Regions from separate parts of the Methylobacterium sp. AC315 genome, predicted to be linked through region 3. Evidence: predicted binding sites of a transcription regulator. Region 3 holds the regulator's gene; each other region holds the start of a gene.
What was found. Region 3 encodes PhoB, which activates phosphate uptake and scavenging genes when phosphate is short. Its sites were predicted from a motif close to TGTCATNNANCTGTCAT; they were not measured.

Region 1 (3,270 bases), on a different contig from region 3:
ACCGCATCCGGGCGTCCGAGCCCCACAGGGTCGGCAGGCAGCCGGGCGGCAGGGGCAGCCGGATCGCGATGGTGCCCATCGTGCCGGGCGGGACCGGCTTGCCGCCCTCGTCCAGGACCGCGACCGCGTAGCCCGGCATCGGCACGCAGGTGCTGCCGTGCTTGACCGGCAGGAGGCCGAGGCCCAACGGGTTGCCGGCGATCGGCCAGCCGGTCTCGGTCTGCCACCAATGGTCGATGACCGGGCGATCCAGCGCCCGCTCGGCCCAGGCGACCGAATCCGGGTCGGCCCGCTCCCCGGCCAGGAACAGGCTGCGGAAGGCGGACAGGTCGTAGTCGCCCACCAGCGCCCCGGCCGGATCCTCCTTCTTGATCGCGCGCAGGGCCGTCGGCGCCGTGAACAGACAGACTACGCCGTGCTCGGCGACCACCCGCCAGAACGCCCCGGCATCGGGCGTGCCCACCGGCTTGCCCTCGTACAGGACCGTGGTGCAGCCGTGCAGCAGCGGCGCGTAGACGATGTAGGAATGGCCGACCACCCAGCCGATATCGGAGGCGCAGAAATAGGTCTCGCCGGGCCGGACGCCGTAGAGGTTCGGCATCGACCAAGCGAGCGCCACGAGGTAGCCGCCGGTATCCCGGACCACGCCCTTCGGCTTGCCGGTCGTCCCGGAGGTGTAGAGGACGTAGAGCGGGTCGGTGGCGGCCACCGGCACGCAGGCGGCGCGCTTGCCCGCCGCCTCGGCGGCCGCGACGGCCTCGGCCCAATCGTGGTCGCGGCCCGCGACGAGCGTCGCGGCGCATTGAGGACGCTGCAGGATCAGGCAGGCCTCGGGCTTGTGCCGGGAGGTGGCGATCGCGAGGTCCAGCAGCGGCTTGTAGGCGACCACCCGGTTCGGCTCCAGGCCGCAGGAGGCCGCCAGCACCACCTTCGGGGCCGCATCCTCGATCCGCACCGCCAATTCGTTCGCCGCGAAGCCGCCGAACACCACCGAGTGGACGGCGCCCAGCCGGGCGCAGGCCAGCATGCCGAACAGGGCCTCGGGCACCATCGGCATGTACAGGATCACCCGGTCGCCCTTGCCGACGCCGAGATCGGCCAAGACGGCCGCGAGCGTCGCCACCGAATCGCGCAGGGCCCGGTAGCTGATGCTGCGCTTCGTGCCGGTGACGGGGGAATCGTACAGGATCGCCGCCTGCTCGGCCCGCGCCCCGTCGGCGTGGCGGTCCACCGCGTTGTGGCAGGCGTTGAGCGTCCCGTCCGGGAACCAGCGGCCGTAGGGCCCGGCGTCCGGCGCGAAGATCTGCTCGGGCGCGCGCGACCAGTCGAGCGCCCGGGCCGCCTCGCGCCAGAACGCCTCCGGGTCGCGGCGCGCCGCGTCATAGATCTCGGGATAGCGGCCCGGCAGGCTGGCGGTGGTCATGGGCGCGGCGTGTCCTCGGAGCCGCTCTCCGGCGGCATCCCGGAGAGATTAGCCGATTCTGATTTTTTTGCGCGCGCGAGCGGTCGTCCAAGTGGATGATAACGCGCTTATGGATCGCTACCGGGCTCAGCCGAAGAGCCGGCTTCTCCTACCCAGTCCCATCATTCTGATGTTCTGGACCGAAGCGGAGGCCTCGAAGGAGGGTTCCAGGGATCGCGGCTGCATCTGGAGGGCGCCTTCGAGGCTCAGTGGCGCGGGCGCCTCGCGACGGGGTCTCGGTTGGAAGAGCGTAAAACACGCGTGCAGAGAACCGCCGCACCGGGCGGACCGATACGGCGGTTCTCATCTTGAAAGTATGTTCGTGGGACAGTCAGGCGTCGCTCAGTGCAACGTATCGTTGCCGGCTTGCAGCCTTTTGATCTCGTCTTTGAGAAGAAGTTTCCGTCGCTTCAGTTCGGCAATGTGGAGGTCGTTCGCAGAAGGCCTGTGGATCGCCTCGTGAATCTCGCGCTCGAGGGCTTCGTGCTTCCGGGCGAGTTGGCTCAAATGCGTCTGCAGCGACATGAGTCGAATCTCCTGTCATTGTTCCGACACATGGAGACTGGCACAGGATGCCGCACCTGTCGAAGCCTTTTCTCCGGCCAAGCCTCACGAATGCTTGCACGGCCGGCTTGTCCCGCGGCGGGGCGTAACGCATGCTCTTCGATCTGGAACGGTCTTCGATCCCGCGGGTGATGATGGCGGACGAGTCGGGTGAGAGCGCGCAGTCGGACCTCGAGGCCGAGCTGAGTCGGCTGCGCGAGGAGCACCGGGGCCTCGACGGCGCCATCGAGGCGCTGGAGCGCAGCGTCGCCGGGGATCAGCTTCAGATCCAGCGCTTGAAGAAGCGCAAGCTGACCCTGCGCGACCGGATCTACCATATCGAGGATGCCCTCACCCCCGATATCATCGCTTAGAGCGCGCCGCCGAAGTGGATGCCGGTTCGGGGTGAGCGAGCGCAGCGCGTCGCCCCGGAAGCCGGAAACCATCTTTCGGGACGGTCCACCGATGCCGGTGGACGCACTGGCCCGCCGCCTTGCCGCCGGGCCGCCTCGCCTGTAAGCGGCCTCTTTTGCCGGGACATACGATGGCGTCGCCTCCCGTCGCGATCATCATGGGCAGTCAGTCCGACTGGGCGACCATGCGGCACGCCGCCGAGACGCTCGATGCGCTCGCGGTGCCGTACGACGCCCGGATCGTGTCGGCCCACCGCACCCCGGACCGGCTCGTGGCCTTCGCCAAGGGCGCGGTGGCGGACGGGTTCAAGGTCGTGATCGCCGGTGCCGGCGGGGCCGCGCACCTGCCCGGCATGGCGGCCGCGATGACCCGCCTGCCGGTCTTCGGCGTTCCTGTGGAATCGAAGGCCCTGTCCGGCCAGGACAGCCTGCTGTCGATCGTCCAGATGCCGGCCGGCATTCCCGTCGGGACGCTGGCGATCGGCCGGGCGGGCGCGGTCAACGCGGCGCTGCTGGCGGCCGCGGTGCTGGCGCTCGGCGATCCGGGCCTGGCGGAGCGGCTCGAGGCGTGGCGCGCGGCCCAGACCGCGTCGGTGGCCGAGCGGCCGGTGACGGAAACGCATTCGTGACGGACACACCCCTGAAGCCCGGCTCCACCCTCGGCATCGTCGGCGGCGGGCAGCTCGGGCGCATGATCGCGCTCGCGGCGGCCGCTTACGGCCTGAAGGTGCACGTCTACGCGCCCGATCAGGACAGCCCCGCCTTCGACGTCTGCGCCCGGACGACCTGCGCGGCCTACGACGACCCGCAAGCGCTCGCCGCCTTCGCGCGCAGCGTCGACGCGGTGACCTA
Region 2 (3,270 bases), on a different contig from region 3:
GGACCTGCGCCCTTCCTTTCGCGAGCGCCCGGGCCGACCAGCCCTCGGCCAAGCTGTGCCGGGCCGCGACCTCGACGCCAGAGACCCAGACCTGCCTGCACAAGGCCCTCGACGCGGCCGACGCGAAGCTCAACGCCGCCTACAAGAAGGCCCTGTCGGTCATCGACCAGGACGACCGCCCGCTGGACGCCAAGGCGACCTGGAAGGCCCAGTTCACGGCGGCCCAGCGCGCCTGGATCGCCTTCCGGGACGCCGATTGCGGCGATCTCACTTTCAGCGAGTGGAACAACGGCAGCGGCACCACCGGGGCGCTGTATGCCTGCAGGTACGACAAGACCGTCCAGCGGACCGAGGACATCCTGAGCCGGTACCCGCTTCAGTAGAGAGGTGGCTCCCGCCTCGGAGGCGGCGGCGGGCAACTGGTCCGACCCTTGAATGCGCGCAACCGCTGCGCACGCGAGGGACCTCGATGATCGTCGACCTGAACTGCGACATGGGCGAGGGTTTCGGCGTCTACCGCCTCGGCGACGATGCCGGGATGCTGGCGATCGCCAGTTCGGCCAACATCGCCTGCGGGTTCCACGCCGGCGACCCGCTGGTCATGCACGAGACCCTGACGCTCGCCGCCCGCGCCGGGGTCCAGGCCGGGGCGCATCCGGGCTTCCTCGATCTCTGGGGCTTCGGCCGGCGCCCGATCCACGGCGAGCGCCCGGCCGATGTCGAGAAGGTCGTGCTCTATCAGGTCGGCGCCCTCCTGGCGCTGGCCCAGGATGCCGGCTGCCCGGTGCGGCACGTGAAGACCCACGGGGCGCTGGGCAACATCGCCAACGCGGACGCGGATCTCGCCCTGGCGGTGGCCCGGGCGATCCGGACGCTGGACCGCGACCTGATCTTCGTGGTCATGCCCGGCCTCGAGACCGAGCGGGCCGGCGAGCGGCTCGGTTTGCCGCTGGCGCGCGAGATCTACGCCGACCGGGCTTACGCCGAGACCGGCAACCTGGTCTCGCGCACGCACCCGGGCGCGGTCCTGCACGATCCGGCCGAGGCGGCGGAGCGCGTGGTGCGGATGATCGAGGACCGCGCCATCACGTGCCTGTCCGGGCGACGCATCCCGGCCCGAATCGACAGCATCTGCGTCCACGGCGACACACCGGGCGCGGTCGCGATGGCCGCGCGGGTGCGGTCCGACTTGGCCGCCCTGGGGATCGCCATCAGGCCGATGGCCCAGGTGATCGGTCGCGCGATCGGCGCCTGAGTTCGCCGATTCCGTCCGGTTTCGGCCGCGATCCGCCTCACCGTCATGCAAACGTCGCAGATGGGCCAGAAAGCCACTCGCTGCTTACGAGGCTTTGAGAGGCCCTATGGATTTCCACCGTCGCTTCACGGTTCTGATGTGCGCCCCCGCCTTCGATCCGGACGACCTGGAGGGCGCGCGCGTCGCCCAGATCGTGGCGGCGGTGGAGAATCGCGGCTTCGAGGTGGTGCGGGCCCGGCGGGTCGAGGACGCGGCGATCGCCGTGCAGACCGATGCGGCCATCGGCTGCATGGTGGTCGACTGGGGCAAGCGCGGTCTCGACGGCAAGGCCGCCGCGCTCATCGACATGATGCGCAAGCGCGGCCTGGAGATGCCGATCGTCATCATGGTCCGCCGCAAGCGGCTGGAGGACATCCCGGTCGAGCTCCTGGACTTCATCGACGGCTACATCTTCCTGGCGGAAGAGACGCCGGAATTCATCGCCCGCGGCCTGGTCAGCCGGGTGACGCAATATGCCGAGACCCTGAAGACGCCGTTCTTCGGCGCGCTCGTGGACTATGCCGAGAAGGGCAACCAGCTCTGGACCTGCCCGGGGCACAACGGCGGCATCTTCTACAACCGCTCACCCATCGGCCGGATCTTCGTGGAGCACCTCGGCGAGGCGATCTTTCGCGACGACCTCGACAATTCGGTGCTCGACCTCGGCGACCTGCTGACCCACGAAGGGCCCGCGCTCAAGGCCCAGAAGGAGGCCGCCAAGATCTTCGGGGCGGAGAAGACCTACTTCGTCCTCAACGGCACCTCGGCCTCCAACAAGATCGTCCTGTCCTCGCTGGTGGCCGAGGACGACCTCGTTCTGTTCGACCGCAACAACCACAAGGCGGCCCATCACGGCGCCCTGTTCCTGGGCGGCGGCATCCCGATCTTCCTGGAGACGGACCGGAACGCCTTCGGCTTGATCGGTCCGATCTATCACGAGGCCCTGGACGAGACCCGGATCCGGGAAAAGATCCGCGCCAACCCGCTGGTCACCGACCCCGAGGCCTGGCGCCGGGAGCGGCCGTTCCGGGTCGCGGTGATCGAGCAATGCACCTATGACGGCACGATCTACGACGCGCAGGAGATCCTGGAGCGGATCGGCCACCTCTGCGACTACATCCTGTTCGACGAGGCCTGGGCGGGCTTCATGAAGTTCCACCCGCTCTTCGCGCGCCGCTTCGCCATGGGACTCACCGGCCTCGACGAGACTTCGCCGGGCATCGTCGCCACGCAATCGACCCACAAGCAGCTGGCGAGCTTCTCACAGGCCTCGCAGATCCACACCCGCGACGGCCATATCCGCGGCCAGACCCGGCGCGTGGAGCACAAGCGCCTCAACGAGAGCTTCCTGGTCCACGCCTCGACCTCGCCGTTCTACCCGCTCTTCGCCTCCCTCGATGTCGGCGCCCAGATGATGAAGGGCCGCTCGGGCATGATCCTGTGGGACGACACGATCCGACTCGGGATCGAATGGCGCAAGAAGGTCCGGGCGATCCGTCGGGAGTTCGAGGAGAACGAGGCCGATCCACTGCGGCGCTGGTTCTTCGACCCGTTCGTGCCGGACGTGACCACCAACGCCGACGGGGCCGAGGTGCCGTGGGAGAAGGTGCCCACCGACGAGCTCGCCGCCGACCCGCGGCACTGGGAACTGAAGCCCGGCGCCCGCTGGCACGGGTTCACCCATGTGGCGCCGGGCTACGCGATCACCGACCCGAACAAGCTCACGGTGCTCACCCCGGGCTTCGACCGGCGGACCGGGGCCTATGCCGACCACGGCGTGCCGGCCCCGATCGTCGCGCAGTACCTGCGCGAGAACCGGATCGTGGCCGAGAAGAACGACCTGAACTCGCTGCTCTTCCTGCTGACGCCGGGCGTCGAGTCGTCCAAGGCCGGAACCCTGATCTCCGGCCTCGTCGCGTTCAAGCGGCACCACGACGACAACGTGCCGCTCGAGGATGCGATGCCGGAATTCGTCA
Region 3 (3,270 bases):
TCGCCCCGGCCTTCGACGCGCTGACCCTGGCGACCGCGGCGGGCCTGGCCTTCCTGGGCGGGCTGATCCTCAACCTGATGCCCTGCGTCTTTCCCGTCCTGTCGATCAAAGTGCTCGGCCTCGTCCGGCATGCCGGCGAGAGCGCGGCGCGCGTGCGCCTGCACGGCCTCGCCTACACGGCTGGGGTGATGGCGAGCTTCCTAGGCCTTGCAGGCTTGCTGCTCGCCCTCAAGGGCGGCGGGGCCGCGATCGGCTGGGGCTTCCAGCTGCAATCGCCGGCCGTGGTGGCCGGGCTCGCCTATCTGCTGCTCGCCATGGGCCTGAGCCTGTCGGGGGTTGTCCATGTCGGCGGTCGGCTCACCGCCATCGGCGACGGGCTCGCCCGGCGCTCGGGTCTCAGCGGCTCTTTCTTCACGGGCGTTCTCGCGACCCTGGTGGCGACCCCCTGCACGGCACCGTTCATGGGCTCGGCCGTGGGCTTCGCGCTGACCCAGAGCGCCGGCGTCGCGCTCGCGGTGTTCGCAAGCCTGGGCTTGGGCCTCGCCCTGCCCTTCCTGGCGCTGACCCTGTGGCCGCCGGCGCTGCGGGCGCTGCCGCGGCCGGGCGCCTGGATGGAAACCCTGAAGCAGGTTCTGGCTTTCCCGGTCTACGCAACGGTGGCGTGGCTGATCTGGGTCCTGGCCCAGCAGGTCGGCCCGCAGGGGCTTCTGGTGGGGCTGATCGGCCTCGTGCTGGTGGGCTTCGCGGCCTGGGCCTGGGAGCACGGGCGCGTCGCCGCTTCGCGGGTCGGACCCGTCGTCCAGGGCGTCGCGCTGCTGACGGTCGTCGCCGTCGGGGCACTGACCCTGACCCTCGATCGCGACCGGGCCGTGCCCGTCGCCCAGGCCGCCGCAGAGGGCGTCGAGCCCTTCACGCAGGCGCGTCTCGACGCCTTGGTGAACGCGCGGCGGCCGGTCTTCGTGAACATGACCGCCGCCTGGTGCATCACATGCGCGGTCAACGAGACGACCTCGTTGTCCACGAAGGCCGTGCGGGCCGCCATGAAGGATCGGGGTGTGACCTACCTGAAGGGCGACTGGACCAACCAGAACCCCGAGATCACCCGCTTGCTGGAGGCGCATGGGCGCAGCGGCGTCCCGCTGTACCTGCTCTACACGGGCACTGGGGAGGCACAGGTGCTGCCGCAGATCCTCACCGAGGGAACGGTGCTGGCGGCCTTGAAGGCGGTACCGGCCGCCTCCGGTAAGAGCGCAGCGCTGGCACGCTGACCGAGGAGGCAGGCGCGCCGTTCCGCCCCGACGGGCTGGAGGTCTTCAGGCTTCGAGGGAAAACGTCTCGTCGAAGGCGTATCCCGAGCCCCGCACGGTGCGGATCGGGTCGGCCTGCCGGGGGGCGTTGAGCGCCTTACGCAGCCGCCCGACATGCACGTCCACGGTGCGCTCGTCGATGTAGACGTCGTGGCCCCAGACCCCGTCGAGGAGCTGTTCACGGGAAAAAACCCGGCCCGGCGCCAGCATCAGGAATTCGAGCAGCCTGAATTCGGTTGGCCCGAGATGGAGTTCCTCGCCGGCGCGCCGGACCCGGTGGCCGGAGCGGTCGAGCTCGATGTCGCCCGCCGCCAGACGGTCGGCGACGTGGGCCGGCTTGGCCCGACGCAGCAGCGCCCGAACGCGGGCCAGCAGTTCCGGCACCGAGAACGGCTTGACGATGTAGTCGTCGGCGCCGGTCCCGAGCCCGCGGACCCGGTCGCCTTCCTCGCCGCGGGCGGTGAGCATGATCACCGGCAGACGCTCGGTCTCGCGTCGGGCCCGGATGCGGCGGCACAACTCGATGCCCGAGAGGCCGGGCAGCATCCAGTCGAGCAGGACCAGATCGGGCGTGCGCTCGGCCAGGAGCAGTTCGGCGTCGTCACCGCGACTGGCCGAATCCACCAGGAATCCTTCGGCCTCCAGGTTGTAGCGCAGCAGGGTAGTCAGCGCCTCCTCGTCCTCGACGATCAGGACTTGCATGCTCACGTTCGATAACCTGTTCCGAATTCGGCACGCATCGAATCAACCGCGCCGGAGGGCCCGGACGCGCCGATGGTGCGGCAGGGGCCGCGATTCCTCAACCCACGCGCACTCCCACCGGGGCTTTGTCCCGCAGGTGGGAGTGCGCGCTGCGGAGGAACCGCGAACCGCATGTCACGGGGCCGTGGCGGCAGGCCCGACCGTCGCGTAGTTCGACGCGTCGTTCTTCGGCCGCTCGCCCGCCAGCGTCTCACCGGTGGCGAGGTAATGGATCGTCTCGGCGATATTGGTAGTGTGGTCGCCGATGCGTTCGACGTTCTTCGCGCAGAAGAGCAGATGCGTGCAGAACGAGATGTTGCGCGGATCCTCCATCATGTAGGTGAGGAGCTCGCGGAACAGCGAATTGTACAGGGCATCGATCTCGCCATCCCGCTCCCAGACATCGTAGGCCGCCTTGATGTCGCGGCTGGCATAGGCGTCGAGGATATCCTTGAGCTGAGCTTCCGCGAGGTCGCTCATGTGGCGCACGCCGAGCACGATCTTCTGCGCAGGCGCCTGATCGGAGATCGCGACGACCCGCTTGGCGACGTTCTTGGCGAGGTCGCCGATCCGCTCCAGATCGCCGGACACGCGGATTGCCGAGATGGTCTCGCGCAGGTCGATCGCCAGCGGCTGACGCCGGGCGATGAGCAGCACTGCCCGCTCTTCGATGTCACGCTGGAGCGCATCGAGGCGCTTGTCGGCGAGGATCACCGCCTGGGCGAGCGTATCGTCCCGGCGGACGAGGGCATCGGTCGCCTCGGCGGCCATCTTCTCGGCGACGCCGCCCATCTCGGAAATTGAGCGACGCAGGTCATCCAGGTCGGTGTCGTAGGAACTGACGATATGGCCGGGCATGGTGGATCCTTCGATGGCGTCCCGCAAACCTTGATCCGCGAGGTCTGGCGGAAACCCGCCGCTGCGATCACGGATACCGTTGTACGTTTCCCGGTACCCAGTCCCTTGGATAGTTCACGTCATGATGCGGAGCGGAGCAGATTTCGGCACGCGACAAAAACAACCGGAATAGGCCGATGTTCCCAGGTCAACGCAACATGCCTCGGAGTAGCGCCCGGTCGAATTCCGATCGGGCGCGGCTCCGCGTCTTGAGATCGACGCGCAAACATGTGCCGATCCGGTCATCAACTCTTCCGCGAAACTTCCGCGATTGGCTTAACCGAACCGCCCGGTGATGTAATCCTGGGTCCGCTGCTCCACAGGG

Region 1: a site for PhoB is predicted at 2,001-2,017, ahead of AC0IY0_RS14825 (YdcH family protein). Genes of this name have one in related genera too.
Region 2: a site for PhoB is predicted at 1,297-1,313, ahead of AC0IY0_RS18960 (Orn/Lys/Arg family decarboxylase). Genes of this name have one in related genera too.

What each region holds. Positions count from the first base shown of each region.
Region 1 is NZ_CEEDEA010000007.1:209,297-212,566, forward strand. It holds gene AC0IY0_RS14820 (propionyl-CoA synthetase) at 1-1,423, opposite strand, end outside; gene AC0IY0_RS14825 (YdcH family protein) at 1,805-1,987, opposite strand; gene AC0IY0_RS14830 (YdcH family protein) at 2,158-2,379, shown strand; gene purE (5-(carboxyamino)imidazole ribonucleotide mutase) at 2,550-3,047, shown strand; gene AC0IY0_RS14840 (5-(carboxyamino)imidazole ribonucleotide synthase) at 3,044-3,270, shown strand, end outside.
Region 2 is NZ_CEEDEA010000011.1:169,756-173,025, reverse strand. It holds gene AC0IY0_RS18970 (lysozyme inhibitor LprI family protein) at 1-383, shown strand, start outside; gene AC0IY0_RS18965 (LamB/YcsF family protein) at 470-1,255, shown strand; gene AC0IY0_RS18960 (Orn/Lys/Arg family decarboxylase) at 1,362-3,270, shown strand, end outside.
Region 3 is NZ_CEEDEA010000001.1:90,068-93,337, reverse strand. It holds gene AC0IY0_RS00425 (protein-disulfide reductase DsbD family protein) at 1-1,268, shown strand, start outside; gene phoB (phosphate regulon transcriptional regulator PhoB) at 1,314-2,009, opposite strand; gene phoU (phosphate signaling complex protein PhoU) at 2,184-2,906, opposite strand; gene pstB (phosphate ABC transporter ATP-binding protein PstB) at 3,222-3,270, opposite strand, start outside.